3 regions of the Marinomonas sp. S3726 genome follow, and region 3 is predicted to be linked to each of the others. Evidence: predicted binding sites of a transcription regulator. Region 3 holds the regulator's gene; each other region holds the start of a gene.
What was found. Region 3 encodes FNR, which switches genes on or off when oxygen is low (the NO sensors DNR and NnrR bind a similar motif). Its sites were predicted from a motif close to TTGATNTANATCAA; they were not measured.
Positions count from the first base shown of each region.

Region 1: the regulator FNR is predicted to act here: its motif matches at 8,250-8,263, upstream of TW85_RS10350 (OmpW family outer membrane protein).
Region 2: the regulator FNR is predicted to act here: its motif matches at 3,186-3,199, upstream of ubiM (5-demethoxyubiquinol-8 5-hydroxylase UbiM).

Region 1 covers NZ_JXYC01000011.1:195,690-206,073, forward strand. The annotation lists gene TW85_RS10315 (ABC transporter ATP-binding protein) at 1-288, shown strand, start outside; gene rhlP (rhombotarget lipoprotein) at 586-1,458, shown strand; gene TW85_RS10325 (hypothetical protein) at 1,859-2,068, shown strand; gene TW85_RS10330 (hypothetical protein) at 2,169-2,504, opposite strand; gene TW85_RS10335 (PhoX family phosphatase) at 2,770-4,704, opposite strand; gene TW85_RS10340 (putative 2OG-Fe(II) oxygenase) at 4,993-5,691, opposite strand; gene TW85_RS10345 (M4 family metallopeptidase) at 5,908-7,815, opposite strand; gene TW85_RS10350 (OmpW family outer membrane protein) at 8,330-8,941, shown strand; gene TW85_RS10355 (helix-turn-helix transcriptional regulator) at 9,078-9,953, opposite strand; gene TW85_RS10360 (M81 family metallopeptidase) at 10,133-10,384, shown strand, end outside.
Region 2 covers NZ_JXYC01000006.1:238,087-248,470, reverse strand. The annotation lists gene TW85_RS06560 (NCS2 family permease) at 1-739, shown strand, start outside; gene TW85_RS06555 (NUDIX domain-containing protein) at 870-1,277, opposite strand; gene TW85_RS06550 (2TM domain-containing protein) at 1,301-1,828, opposite strand; gene TW85_RS06545 (DUF4345 domain-containing protein) at 1,947-2,345, opposite strand; gene TW85_RS06540 (sulfite exporter TauE/SafE family protein) at 2,362-3,093, opposite strand; gene ubiM (5-demethoxyubiquinol-8 5-hydroxylase UbiM) at 3,262-4,461, shown strand; gene TW85_RS06530 (VanZ family protein) at 4,491-4,892, opposite strand; gene TW85_RS06525 (hypothetical protein) at 5,111-5,374, opposite strand; gene TW85_RS06520 (sensor domain-containing diguanylate cyclase) at 5,611-6,579, shown strand; gene TW85_RS06515 (histone deacetylase) at 6,703-7,626, opposite strand; gene TW85_RS06510 (monovalent cation:proton antiporter-2 (CPA2) family protein) at 7,720-9,564, opposite strand; gene TW85_RS06505 (sugar ABC transporter substrate-binding protein) at 10,037-10,384, shown strand, end outside.
Region 3 covers NZ_JXYC01000012.1:164,881-175,264, reverse strand. The annotation lists gene ccoP (cytochrome-c oxidase, cbb3-type subunit III) at 1-832, shown strand, start outside; gene ccoG (cytochrome c oxidase accessory protein CcoG) at 935-2,341, shown strand; gene TW85_RS11440 (FixH family protein) at 2,395-2,871, shown strand; gene TW85_RS11435 (heavy metal translocating P-type ATPase) at 2,868-5,246, shown strand; gene ccoS (cbb3-type cytochrome oxidase assembly protein CcoS) at 5,262-5,420, shown strand; gene TW85_RS11425 (sulfite exporter TauE/SafE family protein) at 5,417-6,100, shown strand; gene hemN (oxygen-independent coproporphyrinogen III oxidase) at 6,203-7,570, shown strand; gene fnr (fumarate/nitrate reduction transcriptional regulator Fnr) at 7,600-8,361, shown strand; gene TW85_RS11410 (adenine phosphoribosyltransferase) at 8,383-8,925, shown strand; gene TW85_RS11405 (YfaZ family outer membrane protein) at 8,976-9,527, opposite strand; gene ttcA (tRNA 2-thiocytidine(32) synthetase TtcA) at 9,537-10,373, opposite strand.

The DNA of each region.
Region 1 (10,384 bases), on a different contig from region 3:
CTTGTGTTAGATGAAGCGACCTCAGCATTGGATTCAGAAGTTGAAGCTTCTATTCAAGTGAGTTTAAACCGCTTGATGAAAGGTAAAACCGTTATTGCCATTGCTCATAGACTTTCAACCATTGCAGCCATGGACAGACTCATCGTCATGGATGATGGCAAGGTAGTCGAACAAGGAACCCATGATGAACTCAGCCAATCTGGTGGTATCTACTCTCAGCTTTGGGCTCACCAAACTGGTGGCTTTCTAGCTGAAGACATAGAGCCTGAAGAAGAGCAATGCGTTTAAAGTAAAGACGCGCCTCAATAGTGAAAAACGCCCTTCTCATGAAGGGCGTTTTTTTATCTAAGGTGCTATAAAAAATGACTGAATTTCACTATAAAGTGTTTTAGGTAGAGGATAAGGTCATAAGGAGCTTTTGACGTGCTTTTTAACTCATTTGATAGTTATATAGAAAGCACACAACTTAGAAAGCAGTTTTAAAACAATGAGTTTTATGCCAATTTAAAGTTAGTAAACAATTTAGCTGTGATTTTAACTAGTTAATAAGTGTGAAGCGCTTACGTATTATTTTACGAGGAATATATGGCGATTTTTAATTCAATGAAGTCTTTGTTTGTTCTTATTGCGTTGGTCGCTTTAGGCATAACAGGTTGCTCAAGTCAAAGAATAAACACAAAAAGTAGTGTTATGGAGTATCTTTATCCGACAGCAGAAAACTATTTGGTAACGACTTCTACTCCACATTTAAAGCTACCTTTACGTGTTGGGGTCGCATTTGTACCTGAGAGTTCAGACAACAACTCCTCCAATAATATTTGGACAGGTAAATCTTATTCAGGACAAATTACCGAATTTAAAAAGAATCAAATTTTAGAGAGAGTTTCTGATAACTTCAGAGAGTTAAAGTTTGTGAGTAGTATAGAAGTGATTCCTTCAGCTTATCTTACTCCGGGAGGCAGCTTTTCTAATATTTCTCAGATTAAGACTATGTATGGCATTGATGTAATTGCTTTAGTTTCCTATGACCAAGTGCAATTTACAGATGAGGGTGCCTTGTCACTAAGTTACTGGACAATTGTAGGTGCTTACCTAGTGTCAGGTGAAAAAAATGATACAAGCACTTTAATGGATACGGTTGTGTACGATATTGAAAGTAAGTCCATGCTTTTTAGGGCACCAGGTACCAGCAGAGTGCTTGGTAAATCAACCTTGGTTAATTTAAGCGAGGAGCTGAGAGCAGATAGTATTAAGGGCTTTGAAGATGCCGCTGATGATATGGTGATTAACTTAAAAAATCAGTTATCGGTTTTCCAAGAGCGTATTAAAGAAAACCCTGAGAAAGTGAAAGTAAGCCATCGTGCTGGCGCCGGATCCTTGGGCTTTGTTCCTCTTATCATTCTGCTTCTTTTACTCGTTGCTTCTAGACTCAGAAAATATAATCACAGCCTTAAGTAGCTTCTCCTTATTAAAAGACCTTGTATGGCATCTACAGATGGCGCTCTTCAATAAGAGAAGAGCGCCTAGCGCCTTTATGAATAAATTTCTAACGAGTTTCAACTAATGATGCATGACAATGTTGGTTGAAAATTATACTTGCCACTCAAATAATTAGCTGTTAGCCTCAATGGCGATTTATTTAAGCAAATCCTCGAACTAAATTCCTCGATTTCAGTCTTATCTAAGAATGCGTAAGCAAGATTAAAAAATCCAAACGTTAAAGCTAAATTATTGAACAACGAAATACAGAAAATGTTGCGTCCTGTACTCAATTCCAATTAAGTTCACTATTTGTGATGGTGATAAAATAGAAGAACTTCAGAATTAAATCGTTATACGATAATGAGGCTTATTAGAAATGATGCGTAGTTTAGACTGCGCCTTTATAGTGAGTTTTATTATTACTATTATATTTAATGGTACACAGATCCAAGTTAAACAACCGGTTCACTCGATTTCGGTTCACAAAAATCGTGTCGTTTTCACTGATGCTCAAGGTGAAAAGAGTGCTCAGTTTTCAACGGTTAATGAACGCCGTGATTTTATTAGCAAGTTAGTGAATAGCTAGAAAACAAAGATAAACCCCAATACTTTCTATATTGGGGTCATTTCAATAAACCTTTCTTTATATACTTTCAATTTGATCTGGTTTTGTTCTCAAGCTTTTTTTAAGCAAGGTCAACAGATCCGTGGTCATCACAGTGGTCTCCATGCTGGTGGTGCAAGCGCCCATCAACAATATAATCTGTGTGATCCCCATGCTTTATCGCTTCATGGCCACAATCAGGCCCATGAGTATGGCCACCGCAAGTATTCACTGGGTTACAAGAATCAGCATTGGTACTACTCAGCTCGATAACATGACCATCACAGTGATCCCCATGAGGATGATGGAGCTCGCCATCAACTAGGTAATCAATATGGTTTCCATGTTTAATGGCTGTGTGTCCACAGTTTGGGCCATGAACATGGCCAGTGTGAGAGTGAGTGTTCGAACAAGACATTTTCTAAGCCCCCTGCAATTAATAATCTATTCCCTAAATAGATTAGTTGCTAACTTATAAAACCGCTATATCTATGTTTGATCAATCTCATCATGGAAGAGGTTCTACCTTTAAAAGATAGAATATAAAAGGTGGGCTTAAACTGAGAAATGAAAAGGCATCAATATGTATTTTGCTTTGACCATCTATCATGGCTATTTCAGATAAAAAACGCCCTTCGGTTGAAGGGCGCTCTTTTGCTCTACTACACAGGATTAGGCTTTAATTAAGCGCCAATCACACCGCCATCTTTACGTGTGATAACGATCACAGTAGAGCGGGGTTTGCTGTTACCGCCTTCAGGGAAGTGAGCATCAGGGTGTTGAATACCAACAAACATAGACTTGCTATCTGTGCTGAATTCTAGACCTGTGATTTCACAACCAACTGGGCCTGTCATGAAACGGTGAATTTCACCTGTATCAGGATCAGCGCATAACATTTGGTTGTTACCTTGCCCTAGGAAGTCACCTTTGTTTTTGTAGTTACCGTCTGTTTGAATCCATAGACGGCCACCTTGGTCAAAGCCAATACCATCTGGGCTGTTAAACATGTTGTGAGAACCAATGTTGTGGCTACCTGCATAAGCATCTTGATGCTGATTTGGGTTACCTGCCACTAGATATAGGTCCCAGTTAAACTTGTCAGCTCTGTGATCACCATTTGGTGGTGTCCAACGAACGATCTGACCATAGTGGTTTGCGGCTCTTGGGTTAGGGCCGCCTACTGGTTGACCTTCTTTACCACGGTTTTTGTTGTTAGTTAGTGTGCAATAAACTTGATGACCTTCTGGGTGTACTGCAATCCACTCAGGGCGGTCCATGGTTGTCGCACCAACATGTTTAGCTGCTTTACGTGTATAAATAAGCACTTCAGCTTGATCTGCAAAACCATTTTCTGGTGTTAGGCCATTCTTACCGAAAGTTAGCTCAACCCACTCGCCAGCACCTTTGTCCTGAGTCATTGAGAACTTAGCAACGTAAAGTGTGCCTTCTACTAATAGATTACGGTTAGCATCTGGGTTGTTGGCGTTGTACTTATGCTTAGAAACAAATTTGTAGATGTGCGCACCACGCTCATCATCACCCATGTAAGCGACAACAGTACCATCGTAGTTTACGTGGATTGCAACGTTCTCGTGTTTGAAGCGGCCCATTGCTGTACGCTTAAGCGGTGTTGATTTAGGATCTTTAGGGTCGATCTCAACAATCCAACCAAACTTATGAGGTTCATTTGGGTTTTTACCAAAGTCAAAACGCTCATCTTGTTTGTACCATTGGTAGCGTTTTTCGTTGTTTTTGATGCCGTACATTTTTTGCTCTTCTGTACGAGCCACACTTTCGTCTGCACCAAAGTAACCGTTGAAGTTCTCTTCACAAGTAAGGTAAGTCCCCCAAGGTGTAGACCCGTTTGAGCAGTTGTTCATGGTGCCGAAAACTTGTGTACCACTTGGGTCTTTTTTCGTTTTCATTAGATCATGGCCAGCCGCAGGGCCAGTCAATTTCATCTCTGTTTGAACGTGAATACGACGGTTGAAGTTAGAGTTGTCTAGTACACGCCAGTAGTTGTGTTGGTCACGTTCAACTTCCATAATAGACACACCATGAGCATGTTGAGCTTTTAGTACGTCATCTTTAGATAGACTTTCGCCACCGTTTGCGAATAGGTACTTGTAGTTAGTATATTCGTTATTGATAGCAAGAATTGCGCGGTTTTCGCTTAATGGAAATAAGCTCATGCCGTCAGTGTTGTCACCAAATTGTAGCGCTTGACTGGCTGCATTCGCGTTACCGCTAGGATCAAATTTTGGTGCGTTAGCAAATAATGGATCTCCCCAAGAAACCAAACTCTGCCACTGGTAGCCATCAGGTAAAACAACAGTATCTGCTGTCGATGTACCAATTGCGTCAAAGCCAATTAGTGGTGACTTTGCCATTGTGTGTTTGCCCATGCCAGATGCGACAGCATTACCAACACTAGAAAAAGCAAAGAAGCCACCAAGGCCCGCTGTTGCACTTGCACCAAAGAAGCGGCGACGACTGATTGCAGTATCAACTAGCTTATTGAAAGTTGGTTCTAGTGCTGTTATCTCGTTTTCTTGTATTGTTTGCTCTTGTGATTCTGACAAGGTTAACTCTTTGTTCTGTAATTCTTTGCTCATGGTATACATCAGTACTGCCCTACCTATTTTATTGCTATGAGAAGATTATTAAACGCGTGTTTAGTTTTAAGCCTGAACACAGGGTAGTGAGTCTTTGTTGCAATTAAATGGCAGTTTTAAGGCACTTTTTTGCTGTTTTTATTTCAGTTCAGTTAATCCTAAGAACTAAATATTAGATGAGGTTCAATAAGATGGTTAGAAAAAGTGGGTGACAGTTCACTCACTAATTCGTCATAACAGAAGGAGGGCGGGCTCTCACATACTTGAGTTAAGAGCCAAAGAAGAGAATTAATAAATATCAATAACAGCATTAAAGGCAATGACAATGCGATCTTTTTGTCCGAAATAAGTAAGGGCTGCATGTTTTAGGTAAGAAGGGAAAAAGATAATTTGGCCTTCTTTAGGTTCAAAATCCCACACACCTTGGCCACTTAAATAGGCAGTACCTGCATCTGAGTAGTGCTCAGCATTGACTCTAGGGTCATAAAATCGGTTTACACCATTACGTTCACCTAAGGTGCTTTCACCAGGGTCTAAATAATAAATGCCACACCATGAACAGTTAGGGTGTGAGTGAGCATCGTGGTAACCGCCGTTTTGTGTGACGTGGTACCAAGATTCAATAATATTTGCCTCGACTTCCACTTCTTCTGGCCAAGCTTCTTTATTTACTTCAAAAGCGACTTCAGCTAAAAGTTCTTCAAAAATACGTTTCAGCTCCATAACTTCAGGCGTGTCTGCTTCAAGGAAGTTTAACGGGCTTTCAAACAATTTATGTTTAGCGATGGGAGCAACAAGACTATCAATTTTCTCTTTTTGTTGATCCTTACATTGATAGATAAAGTCTACAAGCTCGTCCTTTAAAAACTCATGATCAGGTTGTTGGGCAATAAATAATGGCGTTGTCCAAGTTTTAATCGCTTCTATTGCAGCTGGCTCTGCAAGTTGAAAAGCGTCATCTAAGTCTAAGGTGTTATGGCTTGTCATAAGTTTCTCGTTCAAACGTTTAATCTGTTAATTTTAAAGCTTGTTGGAGGAGCTGAATACTAAAAATTATGAATGAGTGTTTGAAGCCTGATTTGTAGCAGATAGAGACGCTATTATTAATTTTTGAAATTAAATCTTTAGTTGTAAACCAAGAAAGCCTCCGCACTAGGGCGAAGACTTTCTCGGGGATATAACTTCAATTAAAACTAAGCAAGCTTAGTTTTTGTTACCTGTAAGCGTAACGTCTGAGAAGCTAGAGTAAGCATTGATCATAACGTATAGCTTATCACCAGAGCTTACTGACATGGTGCAAGACTCGTTATTGCCAGACTTGTATGGACGGCAATCCCAGTTGCTAGTTGTTGCTTCGCTGCCATTATTTACATAAAGGTCAGCATCACCATTAAAGTAAGAACCAGAGATAGCAATTGTTGCAGAGCTAGTATTAGCAGGTACAGTGTAAACATAGTTTAACTGGCTACCTGTGCTTGCACTTAGGCCAGAAATGGCTTTGCCATCTTCAAGAACACCTTCTTCTGGCTCAACAACGACACCACAGCTTGAATCAACACCAACTGTTGTGAAAGCGGCTTCAACATCTGTTGTATCAAAACCATAGTCATCTGCTGCTTTCATGACACCACAAGCACCTTCATCATATGTGGTGTTAACACCCCAATATAGTTGGTTAGCCAGTGCAAATGCTTGGAAAGCTGTTTTAGTGTTCCAGCCATTAGTGTTAGCTAGTAGATAGAATGCACGATTATAAACACCAGAACTATAATGTACATTTAGACCATCATAGTAATCATCGGCGTGATCAATCGATTTACCATCACGGCTTGGCGTATCCATATAGCGTAGTGCACCATTTGCTTTAAAGATGTCTGCACCTACCTGCCAATCGTTTGTGCCTTTCATGTAGTACTCAGCGGCTTCACCTGCCATATCAGAGAAAGCTTCGTTAATACCACCACTTTGGTTTGCATATTCAAGGCCTGAGTTTTGCTCTGTGAAGCCGTGTGACACTTCGTGCGCAGAGACATCAAGACTTACGAGAGGGTAGAAAGTTGAATAACCATCACCAAAGGTCATTGCCGAACCATCCCAAAATGCATTTTCATAATTATTGCCGTAATGCACTTTCATTTTTAGTTGGAATGTTAAAGGTGCTGTGCCCATGTAGTCTTGGAACATGTCATAAACAACATTACCAAAATAGTGAGCATCATTTAGTGGAGAGTAAGCGCCGTTAGCCGCTTTCTCGTTGTTATCAGGGCAAGTGAACTCATAAATGCTGCCGCCAGATGTCCTGTTGTTCAGGTCATAAGTTGCAACATTGTCTGTTTCCATACGGCAGTCAGAGTCAACTTGTAGGTGACCATAATCAGTACCATAGTAGTAAACGCCTGTTTTTTCGTTACCACCTATACCTGTCGCATTCTGGCTGGCAACGGCTTCTACTGATTGACCGATGATTTCGTTGCTTTCAGTAGATTGTCCAATGATTTTGTCATTGTGTGACGGTGCAGATTGACCGATTATGCCATGATTTAGTGCGTTCCAAGATTTGTAAACCTTACCAGAATTCGCATCGATGAAGCTAATAGGGCGAGCTGGAGTGTCGCCGCCAGTAAAGATATCTACTTTGTAAACTAGGTGAGCAGTTTGGCTTTCATCAAGCCAAATAATTAAATCAGCGCTGCTTCTTTCTGGTTTAGTTAGACCATCCTTACGTAACGCGATTGCAATGGCTTCTTTTTCACTTAAATCAGCGCTTACTGAAGTCACGTCATTGCCAATGTTAGCAATATAGTTACCTACTACTTCGCTTATTTGGCCAGATGCGTCGCGTTTAGCAGACAAGGAGTGTCCATACACCTCAATTCCGTTGAACTGTTGACGTAAACGTGCTTTTTTAACAGCCTTTACATCATGACTCTTAAAAGAGTTTTTACTATCTAAATTAAGGGCTTGCGGCAAATTAGTTAATGATTGACCAACAATGGACTGGCCAATAATTGACTGATTCTGGTCTGCTTTAAGTTGCACTATGTCAGCGGCTTGCGCAGTTGTCATATACATCAAAGCAGGTACTAAATAAGCTAACTTTTTCAATTTCATTACAATCTCCATTTGCTCTTATTATTTATGGTTTTTGCGATTGTGATTAATCGTTTTGCCATAAGTTTTTTTTGCTTTTTAAGCACTTTGTGTTGCTCATTTATGCTTCCATTCGTGCGTTTTATAGTCAATCTAATGTCAACTTTTACTAATAAGTTCACGTTTCTGACCTTAAAAGTGTCATCAGTTGGCACTAAATGTGAAATGTATGCGTGATTTGTGTATATATCTTTTTAACCGTTGACTTTTAATTTTAAAAAAAACGTTTTGAACAATAAGGTTATTAAATTGAAGTGATTTTTAACTTTGAAATCGGTGTGGATTGTCTGTCTTTTTGTGTAAATGAGCAGCGAATAAGAAAAGAGCGAGATACTTGCAGAAAACTTGATCTAGCTTTGGATATTTGAATTAGCAGAGCTATGGCTCGAATTCTATTGATCTAGGTTAAGAGAGATTTTGAAAAAGCTGATATTTTGCCTGCTCACTAGATCAACCAATCAATAAGGACAGAAATATGAAAAAGATAGTACCTCTGAGTGTCATGTTGGCGTTAGCTTCTCCAATGGTAATGGCTCATGAAGAAGGGGATTTTTTCATGAGAGGCGGATTAGCCTCAGTAATGCCAAATGAATCCAGTGATAACGTTTTAAACACTGGTGAACTAGAGCTTACAAATGATATGCAAGTGGGTTTAACTTTTACCTATATGATGACTGATAATGTGGGTATCGAGTTATTAGCGGCAACCCCTTTTACCCATGATGTTTCTACAAATGGTTTAGGTAAGATTGCAGAAGTGTCTCATTTACCACCGACTCTGATGGGTCAGTACTACTTTGGTGAAGCGGACAGCAAATACCGTCCTTACCTAGGTGCAGGTTTAAACTACACCACTTTCTTTGAAGAGAAAGGTTTCGGAGCGCTAAATAATACAGAAGTAGAACTAGATGATTCATTTGGTTTAGCTGTACAAGCTGGTATTGATGTTGAAGTAAATGAAGACTGGTTTTTTAATGCGTCACTTTGGTATATGGATATAGACACAGAAGTAAAAACAACAGTGGGTACCTTTGATGCCGAGATCGACCCTTATGTGGTTATGATAGGTATGGGTTACACCTTTTAAGTCTTAATTCTAGAAAGAATTAAGCAATTGCGATCAAGGCAAGGAAAGCCTTACTTCGCACCTCTGATAAGAGAGTAAATTAGCACTGGGCTGACTGTCTTTATTCAGCTAGCCCTTTTACTCCTAAACATCCTACTTATATATAGTCGTAACCAAAAAAGACATCAGGGTCTATGGTCGACTTTTTCACTTTCAAGCGGTTTTTTACATCCTCGCTTATTTTAGGACTATCCAGTCGATATAGCCCGCTACCTTTTAATGCTTCCCTAATGTTGATGCTTGTACCTAAAAATTCATAGGTAATATAACGACAGGCAGGGTCTCGACCGTGAGTACTAGAAACACCAGCATTAATGCCATTTAAAAATTGAAATTTGGGTTGATAGGTTGGATAAAGAATAGCCATAGATAGGTTCTTCTTTAATAGGGACTCCATTTCAATAATGTAAATGCGATCTGAAATCAGTGAAACTACGCCAAAGTATTTAAAGGTAAAGCAAGGGCCCTTTTCTTCATCTACTTTATCCATTTTCTCAATGGTCTTACAAAAAATGCGATCGTCTTTAACATAAAAGTGTGCCACAGATTTCGCTATATAGCCTGGGAATCCCATAGAGTGGCAATAAACATTATAGAAACCAAGGTAGCGGGTTAGGTCCTTGTCAGCTTTTGGGTAAGTGATCTCTAAAAGGTTTAATAGGTGTTGTGAGTCAGAGCTAATTGACTGCTTTGGGGCTTGTTTGCTCAATGCGACAAATTGTTGATGGGGTAAATTGATGACATCTGAATCACACTGAAAATAATCGCAAATCTTAATTAAATTTGAATTTGATGGGCGTGATATTCCACTTAGATATTTATTAAATTGCTGTCGGTTAATATCTAGGTCACGGCACACTTTAGAAATAGATGACTTCTGATCACATAGGTAGCGTAAATTGCTAGCTAGTTCACTTTCGACCTTTTCTGCTGTCGCTAGTTTATGCTTTTTTAAGCTATTGGCATCTAACATTGCTCTATTTTTACCTTACTCGCGAAATTGAAGCTCTCTAAATATGGAGAGTAAACTTTCCTTATAACTTAAGCACGTAGCTCCTTAGATAACAATCTGTTAAGCCGATTTAGTTATTGATATCAAAAAGAGAGTAAAGCCTGCCTTAAGACTTTTAGGACCAATTTGGTGAGATTTATATGAAGATATTGATGGCTGGATTTCAGCATGAAACCAATACGTTTTCTCCTATACCTGCGTTATATAGTGACTTTGTAAAAGCAGATCTTTGGCCGAAAATGATTTTTGCCGATGAAATGCTATCTGTATTTGATGGTATGAGCTTGCCAAGCACTGGCTTCATGAGAAGCGCAAAGCAGGCTGGTCACGAACTTTCACCTTTACTTTGGTGTTCGGCTGAGCCAAGTGGTTTGGTTGATGATCAGGCATTT
Region 2 (10,384 bases), on a different contig from region 3:
GATCCTGCCAACAGACTTCTTCGTTGTGGCTGAAGAAGCTAAGTCTTGGGCGCCTGCCTCCGGTTTCGTCGCCTATGGCGGAATGCTAGCTGTTCCAGATTTCGCTGCAATTGAACCTATTCTTTGGAAAGCCGATGTAATGGGTGCGCTTGAAGTTGCTATGATTCCTGTCATTGTTACCTTCTTATTCGTTAACATCTTTGATACCGCCGGTACACTTATGGGTGTTGCTGAGCGTGCTAACCTACAAGACAAAGATGGCAACATCGAAGGTCTAAGCAAATCTCTTAAAGCTGACTCTATCTCATCTGTAATTGGTACAGCATTTGGTTGCCCACCAGTAACTTCTTACGCTGAGTCTGCAGCGGGTGTATCTGTTGGTGGTCGTACTGGCCTTACTGCGGTAACTATCGGTGTGCTTTTCCTACTCGGTATGTTCTTCTTGCCTCTAGCGAAAATGCTACCAGCCTTCGCAGTAGATGGTGCTCTTATCTACGTTGCTATGTTGATGATGAGTTCTTTGAAGAAAATCGACTGGAACGATCTAACTGAATTCGCACCAGCAGTTGTAACTACTGTGATGATGGCTTTCACCTTCTCTATTGCAAACGGTATTGCGCTTGGCTTCCTAACTTACACCATCCTAAAAGTGGGTGGTGGTAAAGCGAATGAAGTCTCTGCAGGTGTATGGGCATTAACTGTGCTATTCATCCTGAAGTTCATCTTCCTAGGCCACTAAGTTTGTTGTAACAAACCTTAATTACCTAAGAAACGAAAAAGGGCCTTCATTGAAGGCCCTTTTTTAATGCTTAACTTTTTACCTGATACCGAATCTGCAAGCAGCTCCAGCTTCTTACTTTTACCCTAGCTTATTCGCTTTGCTCCAAGAATGACTGTAAACGTAAGTATTCATTTAAAGCAATTCGATCTGATGCTAGCCCTATATCGGCAGTATTTATCTCAGACCAAAACACCTCATCGGCTTCTAGTGCTTTTATCTCACCTTGCCAACCATTAACCACATAATAATGAATTAACTGCAATTCTTCGGTTGCCTTATGATACAAGGAGCAGAGGTAGTAGCTCGACAACGCCTTTATCGCTAACTCTTCATCCATTTCACGGTGTAGGGTTTGCGCTTGTGTTTCCCCCTCTTCCATATGCCCACCAGGGATAGCAATCAAACCCGGATCTGACTCTTTTAACAAAGACCTTTGCTCTAACAATATCTTGTTATCACGAATCACTAAAAAAGACACGCAAGGATGCTGATCCATGAATAAAACCTCTTCCAATCCAGTTAGTCCTGATTTTTACCTAAACGCTTTTCAATTTGTTTCTTTTCCCAATCAGAGCCAAATACATTCACAACCTCGTGCGCACTTAACCCCTGAATCAATAAAGCGATTCCCCAACCTAGCGCAGGCCAAACTACCCAAAAATAGTCTGGACTAGTTAGCAGGTTAATCACCAATAAAAGTAAGATGACACCTGCATAGCTAAGCAGGTTTTTATTAAAAGCTTTAATACGCTTCACCTGAGCAATGACAGCGGCTTTTTCCGCGGACTCCTTCCCATTATTGCTGCTTTCTTCATTCATATTATCCGTCTCCTGCTTTTCGGTTTTGGAGCTAGCCATTAGATTAGGTTCAATCTTATGTAGGTCAGATACCTGTAACTCAAAGACTGCAGCAAGGGATTTCAGACTTTCCAACCCTGCCTTATTGCCTTGTTCAATACGCTGAATAGTACGCACACTTAAACCAGACAGTTGTGACAGCTCTTCTTGAGACCAGCCTTTATCCAACCTTAACTGTTTAACACCCATAGCCATCCCTTAAAATAATAAGAATAAATTTTAACAACAGACCCAAAGATTCAGAACGACACCAGCATGACACCAAGGTGACACTCTATATATTTCAATCACTTACATAAAATTGTCGTTAAGTTAATTGGGACTTAACCTGCCCTCTAGTGAGTAAGACAGCACTAATAATTAAGGTAACTAACTCTCCGACTAAAAACAGCCACATAACTGGGTTCGGGTTACCATCAAGTAAAATACCTAAACTACGACCAAAAGCCATATTCCCCATAATTAAGATGACGAATACTAAGCCTAATTTCTCATAAACCAGTTTCATTGAGAAATAGAAAAGTAATAACCCAATCGCCAAACTCATACCACCATAAGTTGCCCGAGTATCAATCATGGCTGAAGTGGTATTCGCAGCTGAGCCTGTTACCCAAAATAAAAGTGTTTCCGGCACAAAGAAAAACAACAAACCGTAAAGACTAAAAAATAAAGCATTTAAACGAATAATCCATTGCGCTAGTGTCATTACTAATCCCTTTTAGTTAATTTGATATTGCCTTAAAAATTAAGCTGATAGATAACATCAGTAAGATAAGTCTAACAAGATGATCAAACCATTTCTGTTTCAATTTTGATAAATAATATTTGCCAATATGAGTCCCTAGGTAACTGGCTAACAAAAGGACAATAAGATAGGACATATCCTCAAATGCAACTAAAGATGCCCAAGTAAAAATGCTTATCTTAATGATATTTAATGGCAAGGCACTGGCGGCCATAGAGGCAACAAAAGTTTCTTTTTTCAATGCTAGCTGTTTAAAAACCAAGGCTTTTATGAGGCTACCAGAACCCACAGCTCCCGAAACAAGACCATAGATAAAACCCGTAAGAATTAAGACATTATCACTCACCTTGTAATTTGGCATAAGACGAAATAGATCAATTACTAAGTAAAGCAAAGACATAGCTGCGAGTATAAATACAAGCCAATTCGCATCTAAAAATAACAAAGAATAGGCGCCAATCAACACACCTGGAACAGAAAAGAGACTTAGCTTAAATACCAGTGGCCAGTTGATATAGGACTTTAAATAGTAGGTTTTTAAGGAGGTGTTATAAAAATAAAAGAAGCTAGTTAACGCTATGCCCCATTTTATATCGAACATAAGAGAGGTCGCGCTAATCAAGATCAAGGCTGAACCAAAACCAGCTAATGTGGATAGTATGGCGGCAAACAAGGCCATCACAAAAAAAGCCCCTAGCATCCAATCCATACGTACTCTTTTTATTGATTAATTTGAGAAAGCTTAACATAGGGCCAAGCCCCTTTAAATCTAAGCTAGATTCTCATTTTTAAACTCACCACATGACTTATATCAGCCTTAAAAGGGTACAAACTGATAGCCTGCGTCTAAAACGTTTTATTGATATAGAGGTAAGTAATGGACAAGAAAAAGCTAGATATTGCCATAATCGGTGCAGGGCCAACCGGATTAAGTTTTGCGCTAAACCTTGCCCAATCAGGCCTAGAAGTTGCCTTAATAGACAAGCAATCAATAGAGAGTATTGCCCAGCCTCAATTCGATGGTCGAGATATTGCCCTGACACATTTATCTAAAACCATCTTGTCTGAATTAGGTGTTTGGCAAACATTTCCGACTGATGCCATACACCAAATTAAAGAGGCTAAGGTTATTAATGGCGATTTGAACACCTTAACAAATGAATCTGCATCTATCTTACAGTTTGATCGATCGGATGACCCAAACGCCCCACTTGGTTACTTGATCGCTAATTATCAAATCCGACAAGCGCTATATAACCAAGTTAAAGCACAACCCTATATCAGCTTAGTCTGTGAACAAAAGGTAAAAAAACTCCATACTAATCAAGACACTTGTTTAATTGAATCTGACGATGTTCTGATCGAATGCAAACTCTTAGTATCTTCTGACAGTCGCTTTTCTGAAACACGCCGCATGATGGGCTTAAGCGCTAAAATGAAAGATTATGGAAAGGTTATGTTAGTGTGCAATATGAAACACGAAAGCAGCCACAATAACACCGCCCAAGAATGCTTTCAGTATGATAAAACCTGTGCCATTTTACCCCTTGCAGAAAATACATCCTCCATTGTGATTACCGTCAACGCCAGCGAATCAGAGCGCTTACTCGCCTTAGATGATATGGCCTTTTGTGCTGAGGCTGAATCCATGTTGAATCACAGGTTAGGCAAGATGACACTTATCAGCCAGCCAATTGCTTATCCTCTGGTTGGAGTGATGTCTGACCGCTTTATCGGCCAAAACTTTGCTCTCATTGGCGATGCTGCTGTAGGCATGCACCCAGTGACCGCCCATGGTTTCAATTTAGGTTTACGTTCAGCAGACACTCTCGCCCAGCTCGTTATCAAGGCGCACAAGAAAGGCAGAAACATAGCCTCTAAGCGACTATTACATGAATATGAAGCCCGTCATAAGCTATTAAGCAAGCCGCTTTACGATGCAACCAATGCCATAGTTGCCCTCTACACCAACAAAAAACCTTGGGCGAAAGTAGTGAGGAAAGTTGGTATCAGACTGGGTAATAAAGCATTACCGTTTAAAAAGCTTGTCACCCACAGATTAACGCAAATCCGTTAAGTAGTAGGTTAGTAGTAAGAAGCCTTGTCCTAATTGATGACCCTATTGCGAAATAGGGTTTTACGCATAAGCTCTCGACTCAAGCCAGTAAAGCATAAAATACCTAACAAGTTCGCAAGGTAGTCCAATAAGTCCAAGGTACGGGTCGCAACAAAGTATTGGCTTAATTCTTCGAGTGTCACAAAGATTAATACCGAAAGACTCCCCCAATAAATTGAACCAAGCTTAAAACGCATCTGCTTGCCACGTGTTGCAAGGTTAGCCATTAGAGTTAAGCTACCAAAAACTAAAAAGTGCCCTAGCTTGTCACCAAAGGGAACTTTACGAGTCAGTTCAAAAAGCCAAATATCTTGCCCTGTATTCGCCATAAAGATGACCCAAAGAACGAAAGCAATGAATAGGAAGGTGATACTTAAGAAGAGTTTTTGCATGGGAGCACTAAACAGATTTTTATTTGCTGGAGTTTAAGAGTATACCGAGTTTCATAGTTCGTCTATTTTGTGACACAAAATGCGAAAATCAAAATAAATGCCAATGTATCAAAACGCATAAAAATGGCAGCAATAAAATGAAGGGCAAAAACTAGCCTAGCAATAGAGGAGACGTACTATAGGATGATCAAAAAATCGTACTGTGAAGTGAGGCTTTATTAAACTTTAATATCTATCAAGCTACCTAGGGTTCCATTACTGGCTTCTAGGACTTTAGCAGACGCTTCAAATTGCAGCTTAGCTTCCTGTTGTTTAATCAGAGATTGGTTTAGATCTTGAGATGCTTGGATCGGGCGTTCAGTATCAGGACTAGTCGCGCTAGAGGCAGCCACATCCCTTGCCGCATTCGACATTTGTTGTTCGGCTTTCTGTATACCAGCCAAACTTGTTTGATAAGCACCCATGGGTTTATCGACCTGCATAACCCCTCCCCTAAAAATCACTGAACCTGTTTCATATTTGAACAGATAGATATCTATCTAGCAAGTTTGTCCTATTACTAAATTTTATTTGTGAAAATTAGCCAGTCCTAAATAAGTAACTACACTTAAATCTTAGTCTAATAATTGAAGAAGGTTCAAAAATAGGCACAGAAAAAAGCAGCTAACTAAAAGACAGTAACAAGCTAAACACCAATAAATTCATAATGGACTAATTTATGAAAAAACCTGAATTACCAAATACTGAAGAAAAACGGCTGGAAACTCTCAAAGCGCTGAATATTCTAGATACCTTACCAGAGGAACGCTTTGATAGAGTCACCAGAATGGCAAAAAGGTTGTTTAATGTCCCTATTGCCTTGGTGAGTTTGGTTGATGAAAACCGACAATGGTTCAAATCAAGCGATGGTTTATCTGCCTCAGAAACTCCTAGAGATATCTCATTTTGTGGCCATGCCATTTTGGGAAACAGTACTTTTTATATAAAAGATGCCCTTGAAGACACACGCTTTAACGATAACCCATTAGTCACAGGTGACCCAAATATTCGCTTCTATGCAGGGCACCCATTAACCGCTGCTAACGGCGAAAAAATCGGCACACTTTGCATCATAGATAAAAAGCCTAAAAAGCTTACCGAAGAAGACTTAACGGCCCTATCGGATCTTGCCTATACGGTTGAGCAAGAACTCTGTGCAATTCAACTTTCAACCATGGATGAACTCACTAACCTATCTAATCGCCGTGGCTTTACTCTCGTTGCTAATCACTATTTAAACTTCAATAAAAAGCAAAACATGCCAGCAACCTTAGTCTATTTTGATTTAAACAAGTTTAAACATATCAATGATGTATACGGACATAGCGAAGGAGATAACGCATTACAGTTGTTTGCCAGTGTGATGAAGTCTAGTTTCAGAAATTTTGACCTTTTGGCACGAATCGGGGGAGATGAGTTTATTGCCCTCTTATTTAACTCAGACCTTAATTCGGCAGATGAAATGATAGAAAAGCTATCGCACCACCTTAAAAGCGTGGTCTCATCGCAAGAGCTGGAATACGAAGTGGGTTTCTCTTACGGCTTAATTGAATGTAATAGCCTCTTACCTAGCTCGATTGAAAGCTATATCCAGCAGGCCGATAACAAGATGTATGAGTGTAAACATGAACAAAAGAACCACGAGTAACTGAATAGCTGAATAACAAGTCAAATAATGAACAAGGATACAGCCTGAATTAAGCTCATAATCTCGAACTTATCAGCTAAAGAACCACCTAAAGAATAAGAAAAAGCTCAGATAAGCCTTCAATCAAAGCATGTCATTTTCTTTGATCAAGGCGTTAGCGGCTTTATGCAAGATACTGTGACGCCAAGCCACTTTAGTTTGATCTTTATCGTAGCCACCACCAATCACACAAGCTATTGCAATATTTCGTTTTTGGCATTCATCAATAACATATTGATCTCTTTGCCAAATACCTTCATCGGTTAAATTTAAAAAACCTAGCCTATCATCTTTATGGACATCAACACCGGCATCATAAAAGACAAAGTCTGGGCTAATTTCGTCTAACAACCTAGGAATATCGGCTTTTAAAATAGCCAGATACTCAGCATCTTCAGCGCCCTTTGGTATTTGAATATTAATCCCAGCTTCTTGCTTAATTGCTGGGTAATTTTCTTCACAATGCCAAGAAGCGGTTTCAATTGCATCATATGAAGCACACATAGCAGCAGTGCCATCACCTTGGTGAACATCACAATCCAGTACTAATACTTTCTTCGCTTTTCCTGACTCAACCAAATGAATCGCAGCCACGGCTTGATCATTAAAAATACAAAAACCTGTGCCATAGTCCTTATGAGCATGGTGAGTACCACCAGCAAGATGTGCCGCAATACCATATTCAAGCGCTAAATCGACCGTCAACAAGGTGCCAGATACGGCCCTTAGTGTCCGCTCCACCAGCCAGTCAGACCAAGGTAGCCCAATTTTTCGCATGGCTTTATCTGACAAATTACCACGCACAAAACCCTGTACATATTCAGGATCATGGGCCCGCATTAATGTATTGAGAGACAAAGGTGATGGGCTAAACAGATTTTTATCCGTTAAAACACCAACTCGCCTTAACTCCTCTTCTAACAAAGCAAACTTTTGCATGGGAAATCGATGCCCCGCAGGAAAAGGAATCGAATAATGGGCGTGATAAACCAGAGGTAAAAAGGACATAGATGGTCTTAAGTTCTATCTTTCAATTCAGTTTTTTATTGATCTTTTTGTATTAATAGAGCCTTCTAAAAAGGCCCTATTAACATTCGGCAATTAGTCAGTAACAGGTTTTTTCGTATCTATGGGAGCTTGCTCTAACTCCTCATCGTTTACATCAGCCTGTAAAACGGCAGCCAATGCATCGTAATTTTCTTGAGCTTGAGAGCGATACTTTTTCTCGTCTTCATGGAAACTTCCCATCGCCAACACATTATGCTCATCATGTTGTTTAAATATTTCTGCACTATTCTGAGCTTCTTGCTTAGACAAACCTAACTCTTCGAGGGCTTGTTCGCCAAGGTTGAGTGCTGAATGGAAGGTCTCCCTAACAATAATATTAGCCCCAGCAACGTTAAGGTCATGCACTTCCAAACGTCCGATTGCTCTAACTAGAATTTTTAAATGCGGATAGTGCTTTCTAGCATGAGTCACTATCTCCATGGCTTTCTCATGTTCATCCACAGCGACCACAAGTAACTTGGCATGATCAGCACCAGCAGCATGCAAAAGATCCCCCCGAGAAGCATCGCCATAAAAGACCTTGGTACCAAAAGACCTCAACAATTCTATTTGGCCAGCATCATGCTCTAAGACTGTGACCTGATAGCCTTTCATAGTTAAAAGACGCGCAACTATCTGACCAAAACGCCCCATGCCAGCTAAAATAACAGGTGTATCACCATCGTCAATTTCATCGGCTTCTTGCTGCTTGCAGCCCTTTCTCACAAACAAGGGTTCAATCACTTTATCCTGCAATATCATTAAGATAGGTGTTGCTGCCATAGAGAGTGCGACCACCACAACTAATGGGTCTATTATGTCGCTGCCTAAGATATGGTGCTGGCCCGCAAAGGAGAAAAGCACAAAGCAGAACTCACCCGCCTGAGATAAAGCGAAGGTAAAGTACCAGCCATTTCCGCCTTTAAGCTTGAAAATTCGAGACAAGCTGAAGAGTACCAGCATCTTACAAAGCATAAGTAAGACCACTAAAGCCCCGATTTGCAAAGGCTCAGCCATCAGGATAGAAAAGTTAATACTAGCGCCAACTGAAATAAAGAAGAGCCCTAATAACAAGCCTTTAAAAGGCGCGATTTCTGCCTCTAGCTCATGTCTATATTCACTTTCAGCTAAAACTACACCGGCGATAAAGGTACCAAGAGCGGCGGACACACCAATGGCATTCATTAATAATGCGATGCCTATTACCAAGAACAAAGCCGTTGCGGTGAAAATTTCACGCATCTTAGTTTCAGCAATAATGCGAAACAAAGGTCGTAATAGATATTTACCCGCCAGAATAATAGCCCCGATCACAGCGAAAAGCTGGGCAGCATGTTGCCAACCACTTAACTGATTAGCCTCATCAACCACGCTAGGACTGGTCAACGCTAATAAGGGCATAAGTGCCAACATAGGTATCACGGCAATATCTTGAAAAAGAAGTACTGCAAACGAAGATTGACCTAATTGAGACTTCATCAAGCCGTTTTCATTTAACAGCTGTAATACAATCGCGGTGGAAGATAATGACAGTATCATGCCAACCACAAGCGCCGTCTGCCAAGGTAAGCCAAATGCCACAGCAACAAGCGTCATTAAGCCTGTACTTAAGAGAACTTGCGCGCCACCTAGGCCCACTATGGGCACTCTCAATTTCCAGAGTACCGAGGGCTGTAGTTCAAGCCCCACTAGAAAGAGCATCATCACCACACCGAATTCAGCGAAGTGCATGACATCATTCACATCATCCGCGACGATTCCCAAGGCATAAGGCCCAATAATGGCACCGGCAATTAAATAACCTAAAACTGAACCAAGCCCCAAGCGCTTCGCAATAGGTACAGTCACAACCGCTGCCCCCAAGAAAACAAACGCCTGTTCCATTAATCCACCCGCCATGAGGACCGCCTTAATCTAATATTGATTGTGAATAATTTAATAAAAGTTGATAAGAAAAATTTATAACGAATGTTAACCCTAACGCCCAAACATGGAAAGCTTAGTACGACCTTCACCAACGCAAATTCGTACCAGTTTTATCCATGCTATTAGTCATTTTTCAATCAAAGTAGAACAAAACTCATCCTGACTAATATCTTTTTGATAATTTTACTTTGTGTATTTTTCAGCCAAAGCGACTTTAAAACCCAATATAAAACAAGACGATAGAGATATTAAGTTAATTTAAAGTAATACGATTATGACTATTTTTTTAGCCAATTAATCAAACATAAGCAAAAAAGTATCTATATTGAGTATTTATGTATTAGAGAGTCAATTTTCGCTCATCTATAGTTAACGGCACTTGGTCATTAGGCACCAAGGTTAGGTAAGACTATAAAAACAATATACTCCAACCGGGGAACAACCTATGAATACCCTAGCTAAAAAGTCGCTCACATGCGCCGTTAGTTTGGCAGCAGCTATGAGCACAGCAAACCTATACGCACAAACAGAAATCACTGTGGCTACCGTTAACAATGGCCATATGATCGAAATGCAAAAACTCACTCCGATTTTCGAACAAGCTCACCCTGATATCAAAGTGAAATGGGTTACTCTGGAAGAAGGTGTATTGCGTCAGAACGTGACTCAAGATATCGCTAATAAGAGTGGTCTTTATGATGTCATGACAATCGGCATGTACGAAGCACCAATCTGGGGTGAAAGAAACTGGCTAGAGCCAATCGACACCAGTGGTAGTTATGATGTTGAAGAT
Region 3 (10,384 bases):
CTACTGGTTACTAGCGAGTGTTCGTAGTAATAAAAAACACCCTAACGGTGAAGTACCTACTACAGGACACGTTTATGACGGCATTGAAGAGCTTGACAACCCACTACCACGCTGGTGGTACTGGAAGTTCGTCATTACTGTTGTTTTTGCACTTATCTACCTAGCCCTTTACCCAGGTCTTGGTAACTTTAAAGGCTTACTTGGTTGGACTCAAATCAACCAATACGAGCGTGAAGTTGCTAAAGCGGAACAAGAGTTTGGGCCTTTATTTGCTAAATACCAAAGTACAGACCTTGTTGAACTAAGCCAAGACGAAAAGGCAATGCGCCTAGGTCAACGCTTATTCTCAAATAACTGTGCAATTTGTCACGGTTCAGCAGCGACTGGCAGCTACGGCTTCCCTAACCTAACTGACAACGATTGGTTATATGGCGGTGAAGCAAGCGAAATCAAAACTACCATCTTACACGGTAGAACAGCAGCTATGCCAGCATGGGGCGCAAGTCTTGGCGAGCAAGGCATCAACGATGCCACTCAATACGTACTAAGCCTTTCAGGTAAAGCTACTGACAACGACGCAGTCGCAAAAGGTAAAGATATTTTTGCCGCAAACTGTGTTGCTTGCCACGGCCAAGATGGTAAAGGTAATAAACTGTTCGGCGCACCAAACCTAACTGATGATATTTGGTTATATGGCGGCACTCAGCAGCAAGTTATGCAAACGTTGCGTAACGGACGTGCAGGCAAAATGCCAGCATGGAATGAAATCTTAGGTGAAGACAAAACTCACATTGTCTCTGCTTACGTATACAGCCTTTCTCATCAAGAGTAATGCTTCTTCTCGAGTGTGACACCATGTCACACTCGATCCTCTCTTCTTTTCTGTATTATTCTCCTGTCACTTTCTATTAATCTGTTTACAGGATGAATGGCTATGAGTCAGCAGATTCCATTAAAGAATCTAGATAATGATGTTGTTGAATACGACCTTTATCAAAAACGAACAAAAATCTATACCCGCCGAATTCAAGGCTTCTTTCAATCTATAAGGACTAAGATTCTTTGGGTTTTGATGGCAGGCTACTTTTTAACACCATGGATTAATTTAGGCGATCGTCAGGCTGTATTTTTTGACCTCCCTAGTCGTCAATTCCATATTTTCAATGTTACTTACTGGCCACAAGATTTTGTCTTGCTCGCCTGGCTGTTAATCATAGCGGCATTCGCTTTATTTCTAATGACTACACTTTTTGGTCGAGTCTGGTGTGGCTACACATGCCCACAAACAGTGTGGACCATGATTTTCATGTGGATTGAAGAAAAAACTGAAGGCAACCGTAACCAACGTATTGCCCTTGATAAGCAACCAATGTCGCGCTCTAAGTTTTTTAAGAAATTCAACAAGCATGCTCTGTGGGTATTGTTTTCAGCTTTAACAGGGCTAGCATTTGTTGGCTACTTCACCCCAATTCGTGAGCTTTCCATTGAAATATTCACTCTAGAAGCACACCCTTGGGCTTATTTTTGGATCGCATTTTTTACGGGTGCCACTTATTTATTTGCAGGCTGGATGAGAGAGCAAGTTTGCTCTTTCATGTGCCCTTATGCTCGCTTCCAATCAGTTATGTTTGATACAAACACCTTGGTAATTTCTTATGATGAAGCTCGCGGGGAAAACCGCGGCAAACGTAAGCGTCGTGCAGATCTAAAAGCACTTAACCTTGGCGATTGCATCGACTGTAATCAATGTGTCCATGTTTGCCCTGCTGGCATAGACATCCGTGAAGGACTTCAAATACAGTGCATAGGCTGCGCATTATGTATCGACGCATGCGATTCAGTAATGGAGAAAATGAACTACCCTAAAGGTTTAATCAGTTACACCACTGAAAATAGCCTAGAAGGGAAAAAGACAAAAGTGTGGAGACCAAAATCTATTGGATACGCCATAGCACTATTTATTATGGTAATTAGTTTTGCTTATATTGCGACAGATCGTGAAGCACTTGGATTAGATGTTTTAAAGGATAGAAATCGCCTATATAATACGACCCCTAGCGGCATGATTGAAAATATTTATACCATTAAAGTAATGAATATGGACCAATCAGACCACACTTTCAAACTTGAAGTTGAAGGCTTGGATGGCATTAAAGTAATAGGCCGCAAGAAAATCTACGTAACATCTGGTGAAGTTCGCTCTATTCCCCTTTCAATTCAGGTTCCACCTCATGTTTTGAAAGTACAAAAGAACAAAATCAGTTTTACTATTAGCTCTATCGATGAAAACTTTAATGTTAGTAAAACCACAGAAAGCCGTTTCCTTGGCCCTGTAAACTAACACACTTAAACAAAGGTGCCCTTTTGGGCACCTTAATGAGAGGAAAATTTTAAGTGAAACCGACCCCTTGGTATAAACAGTTTTGGCCCTGGTTTGTTATAGCTATTCCTGTAAGTTCTATGTTTGTTGCCGTAATACAAATTTCATATGCTTTAAACTCACCCAATGACATGGTCGTTGACAACTACTATAAAGAAGGCCTAGGTATTAACACAGTTTTAGATAAACGTAACCTGGCCGCCGAGCTTAATATCGGAGCTTCAATTGTTATCGATAACACCACAGGCGAAGTTATTCTAACGAGTCAAAATGCTCAAGAAGAAACCCTAACACTTAACTTTTTTAACTCAGCTATTTCGGATAAAGATTTCACCTTGACCTTAAATCGTATTGCCGATAATCAATATAGAGGCAACCTCAAAAAGTCTATTTCAGGCATTTGGAATTTATACTTGGAATCAGCTGTTGGCTGGCAAATTGGCGCAAGATTAAACCTTACTGATTCTAATTACGCTCAATTTAAATTATGAGTCAAGAGCCTTGCTACCATTGCGGTGAAGACGTCCCGAAAGACCTAAATATCCAAAGTGAAATCGACAACCAAGTTGTCGATTTCTGTTGCTATGGATGCCAAGCCATTGCAGAGTTTATTCAAGGTGCAGATTTAAGCAACTACTATCAACATCGAACCGAAAAAGCTCAAAACGCTCAAAACACATCCGAGCTAGACAATAAGTTCTCATTAATCAAAGACCCAGATCTCTATCCTTTATATGTATTTGAGAACGGTGATATTCATCATATTCAAATTAGCCTTAAAGGCATGACTTGTGCGGCCTGCGCTTGGCTAATTGAAACTAGACTTCAACAACTTGAAGGCATTTCAAGTATTCATATTAATTTAAGCACCTCTTTAGCCACTCTTGAATGGCAACCAAACAAAATTGAAATCACTGATATTGCAGAAGAAGTACAGCTTCTTGGCTATCAGGCAAGCCCTTATCGTGCAGACCAAACCGATATAGATATCAAAAAAGCTAAAAAAACATCCATTATACGCCTCGGTGTAGCGGGCGTTGGCATGATGCAGGTAATGATGAGCGCCATAGCGCTTTATGCTGGTGACATTCAAGGCATGGACCAAAGCCTTAAAACTTTAATAAGTTGGCTAAGTTTTGCATTTGCCACACCTGTAGTTTTATATTCAGGCTTCCCTTTCTTTAAAGCTGCCCTAAGGGATTTAAAAACACGTCACTTTACAATGGATTTGCCCGTCTCCCTGGGGATAGGACTTGCATACACTGCAAGCATATATTCAATGCTTAGTAAGACTGGGCATGTTTATTTTGACTCAGTTACAATGTTTACCTTCTTTCTACTATTAGGTCGTTTTCTAGAAGAAGCAGCAAGACATAAATCTTATAGCAATAACCGTAACCAACAAGAGCTATCAAGCGCCTGGTTAATTAAAGAAAACGAACCTGTAAAAGAAATCCCGTTAAGCAAAATATCACTCGGTAACACCATATTGATAAAATCAGGTGAAAATATTCCTGTAGATGGCATCATTTCTAAAGGTAGCACCAGTATTGATGAATCAAGCCTAACAGGAGAATACCTCCCTATCACCAAAGCTGTTGGCGACAATGTGGTTGCTCAAACCATAAATGTTGAACAAAATATTGAAATACTAGTATCTGCTATTGGTAAACAAACACGAGCAGCTGCAATCGAACGACTTACAGATAGAGCGTTAAGTGAAAAACCTAAAATAGCTAAGATTGCTGACAATGTAGCTCATTACTTCGTCATTCTTGTACTCATATGTGCAAGCCTAACATTTATAGGTTGGACACTTGCAGGCTCAGATGAGGCCTATTGGATAATGATTAGTGTATTGGTTGTAACATGCCCATGCGCACTTTCTTTAGCGACACCAGTCGCACTCACATCAGCAACAAATAAGCTAAAAGAATTTGGATTATTAGTCACACGTGGCCACGTAATTGAGTCACTTGCAAAATGCAGTCACATAATATTCGATAAAACAGGCACACTTACCCATGGTCAGTTCGACATTAGTCATATTGACTCTACTGATGATACGTTTTGTCTTCAAATAGCAAGCGCACTTGAAAGAGAGTCAATTCACCCAATCGCAAAAGCATTTAGACAGTCATCGCCTATTCAAGCTGAGAATATAATTAATCACACAGGCTTAGGCGTTGAAGGAAAAATAAATGGTGAGCGTTACCTTTTAGGTAACTTAAAGTTTGTTTCTAGCTTGAGCAAGAATATAAAAACAAGCCCTTCTGAATTCACTGGGTTAACCTTATATTTAGCTAAAGAAAATACTGGTGTCATTGGAACCATCTATCTACAAGACAGACTAAGACCTCACTGCCAAGAAGCAATAAGCGACCTAAGAAACAATAAAATTCAAGTGAGCTTGCTAACTGGTGATACAAGTGAGTCAGCAAGATCAGTTTTAAAACCAGAAAAGTTTGATCATTTTAAGTGCCAAGTTTCACCCGAAGAAAAATGGCAATGGATCAACACACAAAAAGACAAAGCTAACATATTAATGGTGGGAGATGGATTAAATGATGTACCCTCTCTTGCTGGAGCAAACACCTCTATTGCCATGGCCGCAAGCTCTGATCTGGCAAAAATCCATGCTGATGCTGTCTTAATAAATAGCCAAATTGAAACAATTAATCATTCGATCAAGCTAGCTAAGAAATGCCAAATCATCATAAAACAGAATTTGTTTTGGGCAGCTAGCTATAACGCCATCATGCTACCTGCAGCAATTCTAGGCTATGTTCCGGCTTGGGCTGCAGCGATAGGTATGGCTCTTAGCTCTTTACTCGTCGCACTTAATGCTAGTCGACTATCTAGATAATTTGTTGGAGAAAAAATGGAAAGCTTATATCTGCTAATTCCTATTGCAGCAGTCTTTGTTTTTATTGCTGTCGCTATTTTTACTTGGGCTGTAAAAAAGGACCAATTTGAAGACCTTGACCGCGAAGGTCAAAGAATTCTCTTTGAAGAAGATGATAACGATAAAGAAAAATGAGCCAATTTGATCTCCTAACCGCCTTTTTAATTGGCCTTGCCGGCGCTGGTCACTGCTTTGGAATGTGTGGCGGAATTATAAGCGCCTTATCCTTCAATACATCTAGCAACAAAGGCTTATTAACAACCCAACTAAACTATAATCTAGGTCGAATTACTAGCTATACAATTTTAGCGCTTATCTTTAGTTTTTTTTTCCAGTCTTTTACAGATTATTATGAAAGTGCAAGCTATGCACTAAGAACCATAGCTGCAACAATTCTTTTCTTAATGGGACTTTATCTCCTAAAACAGTCGCAATTAATACTCAAAGTTGAAAAGCTTGGTTCGTTTGGCTGGCAATATATCTCACCTTTTGCCAAAAAACTATTACCCATCAGAACTCGTAAACAGGCATTTTTAGCAGGTTTCGTATGGGGCTGGCTTCCTTGTGGCCTCGTTTATTCAAGCCTAATCTGGATTTCAGCAAGATCAACTCCACTAGAAGCAATTATACTTATGCTTGCTTTTGGCCTTGGCACCATGCCTGCTATGCTAGCAACTGGAATTTTCAGCAAAAGCCTAAAAGATAGCTGGAAGCAGTATCACCTCAACACTGTCAGTGGAATCTTTATGCTCATTTACGCCGTATGGACATTTCCTTTTTTCCAAAACTTAATACAAGACGTATTTACTCGATAGCACTATATTTATAAAACACGCCAACCAAAATACTGACATATATCAATTTTTAAATCTCCTTAGCAGTTAAAATACTATAAGAATTTTTAATAGGACGTTTAGATGCTCTGGAATACACAACTCATTCAAAAATATAATATTTCGGGTCCTAGATACACCTCTTACCCTACTGCACCCCAATTCAATAGCAGTATTAGCAAACTTTCATTAATTGAAGAAATGCTTACGCCCTCGAACAAGCCATTGAGCCTTTACTTCCATGTACCCTACTGCGCAAAGCTCTGCTATTACTGTGCTTGCAACAAAGTCATCACATCAAATTATAAAAAGGGTGATGAATATTTAGAGCTTTTAATTGAAGAAATCAGATTAAAGTCCTTGATGCTTAGCAACGAAAGAGAAGTTCAACAACTTCATTTTGGCGGCGGCACACCTACTTTTTTATCAGTTGAAGCCTTCAAAAAACTAATCAGCTATATCAAGCAAGAATTTAACCTGCTATCTGATGACAAAGGTGAATACAGCATTGAGGTTGACCCAAGAGAAGTAAGCCTAGAAAAACTAGAAGCTCTTCGAGAATTAGGGTTTAACCGACTAAGCTTCGGCATTCAAGATTTTGATAAAAGAGTTCAAACAACCATTAACCGCATACAAAGCTATGAGCTAATCGACAGCCTAATGCAGCATAGCCGTCAACTTGGCTATCATTCAATAAACTTTGACCTTATTTATGGGCTCCCATATCAGAGTGTAGAAAGTTTTAAACATACGCTAAACCAAGTCATCGAACTTGATCCAGATAGAATATCTGTATTTAACTATGCACATTTACCTAAGCGTTTTGCCTCACAAAGACAGATTCCAGAAGATCAATTCCCAGACACAGATACTAAATTAGCCATTCTTAAATTATGCATAGATATGCTTACCAGTGCGGGCTATCAATACATAGGAATGGATCATTTTGCCAAACCCAAGGATGCGTTGGCACAAGCACAAAATAAAGGAGAGTTGAAACGGAATTTCCAAGGATATACGACACATGCAAACTGTGACCTATTGGCTTTCGGCACATCAGCCATTAGCCAAATAGGCAATACATATGTTCAAAACCATACGGCAACAAAAGATTATCGCAAAAGCATTGAGAACGGCCAGTTAGCGATTATGAAGGGATACATGAGTAATCGTGACGACCAAATAAGACATAAGGTAATTATGTCTTTAATTTGCAACTTTGAACTAGATTCAAGTGATGTAGAGAGTGAGTTTAATATTGTATTTTCAAATTACTTTAAAAATGAGCTATCAGAACTTAGAAAACTAGAAGAAGACAGCATTATTGAGTTAACAAATGAGCCAAACCTCCATATAAAGGTAACTGACTCAGGAAGACTTTTAATCCGCTGTATTTGCATGACTTTTGATAAATATTTAAATAACGTAATTTCATACTCTAAAGTAATTTAGAAACATAGATCAAGTTCAGGGAGATCATTATGTCTGTAGCTCTTAACAACGCTCGATTTAACAGCAAGCTTACATCTCAATGTCAAAATTGCAGCCTAAGCGCGCTTTGCCTGCCAATTTCTTTAGCTGATGACGATGTGAATCGATTAGATCAGATCATTGAACGCAAAAAACCTTTGAAAAAAGGAGACATCTTATTTCGTCAGGGAGACGAATTTGAGTCTGTGTATGCAGTAAGAACAGGTACACTAAAAACGTTTAACATTACGAATTCCGGTGAAGAACAAATTACTGGCTTTTATTGCCCAAGCGAATTACTTGGCCTAAGCGGTATCGATAAAAACATTTACCCAGTTTCTGCAAAAGCTCTCGAGACAACAACGGTTTGTGAAATCCCATTTTCTCATTTGGAGCAGCTTTCTGAGCAAATCCCAACTCTTAAGCACCAGCTCTTTAAAGTAATGAGCCGTAAGATCTGTGACGACCAACAAATGATGGTGTTACTTGGCAAGAAAAATGCTGATGAGAAAGTTGCCTCCCTGCTACTTAACTTAAGTGCTCGCTTTAAAAAGCGTGGTTACTCTGCCACATCATTTAGACTTGCTATGTCACGAGGTGAAATTGGCAACTATTTAGGTTTAGCTGTTGAAACCGTTAGTCGAGTCATTACTCGATTCCAAAAAAACGGCATGATCCAAGTAGACGGTAAAGAAATTAGCATTATCGACCTAGATCAAATGCAAAAACTAATCGGCATGTCAGAAGATTGTGATAAAATTGAAAGCATTTAATAGCTAATACAAGGCGATATAATGCTTTACGATGATTTTTACATCAAATCTTTAATCCAAACCGTTGAAGACTGGCCAAAACAAGGGATCAGCTTTAGAGATATTACTCCTATATTCTCAGACCCTAAGGGTTTGAGAATGGTAGTCGATGCTTATATTCACAGATACATTTCAACCGATATTAGTCACATCGCATGCATTGATGCACGTGGCTTTCTAATTGCTTCAATACTCGCTTATGAGCTACAGAAGCCATTAATTTTGGTAAGAAAAAAAGGCAAACTACCTGGTGCAACAATTTCTCAAAAGTATGCCTTGGAGTATGGGGAAGCCGAGCTAGAAATTCAAGAAGGTGCAGTATCTGAAGGTGACCAAGTATTACTCTTTGATGATTTAATCGCTACAGGTGGCACTCTGACTGCTGCTATCAGCCTATTAAAATCACAAGGCGCTAATATTAAGGAAGTTGCAGCAATTATTGATCTTCCTGATTTGAAAGGCAGTGAAATCATCAGCGACTTAGAGATACCTGTCTATAGTCTTTGCGCCTTTGAAGGCGAATAAAAAAAGGGCGCTAATCTAGCGCCCTTTTTATTTATATCAACTAACCTTATTTAGAAATAAGCTGCTACACCAAAGTGCACACCTTCATCTAATGTATATTTGTCACTATAATCATTAAATTCTGTCTTAACAACACTATAGCTAAAGTAAATTCTTGCATTACGTGTTGCATAATACTCAACCCTTAGATCAGCCTCATGCTGTCTTTTCATATCACCATAGGTAAAAAGTCCAGGGTAGTAATAACCAGAAGCATACAAGCTCACACGGTTAGCTTGTGGGATAATATAACGGTAGTAACCACCTAATCCAATGGCATAACCAGAGTCATTTACACCTAAATCACCTTCCACAGCACGCAATCTAGCACCAACACCTACTTCAATAGGATCTGCTTTATCAACTATCATTACACCAAGATAACCAGACTTACCGCCTTCAGAGAGATATAAGGCGCCTGCTTCTATTTCTATTGGATCAATACTTAAAGACGCATTTAATTTGGCCGTATCGTCAGATAATGTACCTGAAACACTGGATGCATTCGCTCCAACACTTAACAAACCAAGCGCAAATGTAATTGCATATTTATTAAAACTCATCAATATATCCTATAGTGAAATTATATTTAATTTATCTAAGGCATCAGGACTAATAGATAAATCTTTAAAATCAAATAAACTCGTGTCAGCCATATGCGATGGTACGATATTTTGCATACTTGTAAAAAGCGTATCGGTACGGCCCGGGTATTCTTTATCCCATTGTTGTAACATATTTTTGATTACTTGACGCTGTAAATTTTCTTGAGAGCCACAAAGATTACAAGGAATAATAGGGTATTCTTTTAACTCAGAAAAAGCTTCTATATCTTTTTCCTTACAATAAGCTAACGGCCTAATCACCATATGACGGCCATCATCACTTAACAGCTTAGGTGGCATTGACTTGATTTTCCCACCAAAAAACATATTCAAAAACAAAGTTTCTAATATGTCATCTCTATGATGACCAAGGGCAATTTTAGTTGCACCAATCTCATCTGCGAAGCCATATAAAGAACCACGCCTTAAACGAGAGCACAAACCACAGGTCGTCTTCCCTTCTGGCACTAATTCTTTAACGATACTATAAGTGTCACGTTCTAGAATATGAAAATCAACGCCAATTGAAGATAAGTATTCAGGTAAAATATGCTCAGGAAAACCAGGTTGTTTTTGATCTAAATTAACAGCAACAATACTAAATTCAATTGGAGCACTTGCTTGGAGGTTTCTAAGAATCTCCAACATAGTATAAGAATCTTTACCACCAGATAAGCAGACCATGACCTTGTCACCATCTTCTATCATATTGAAGTCAGCGATTGCTTGTCCAGTTTGCCTTCTTAAGCGCTTATGAAGCTTATTTAGTTCTGTTTTTTCTTTCGGGCTCGTTGATAAATCCATTGCTACTTTCA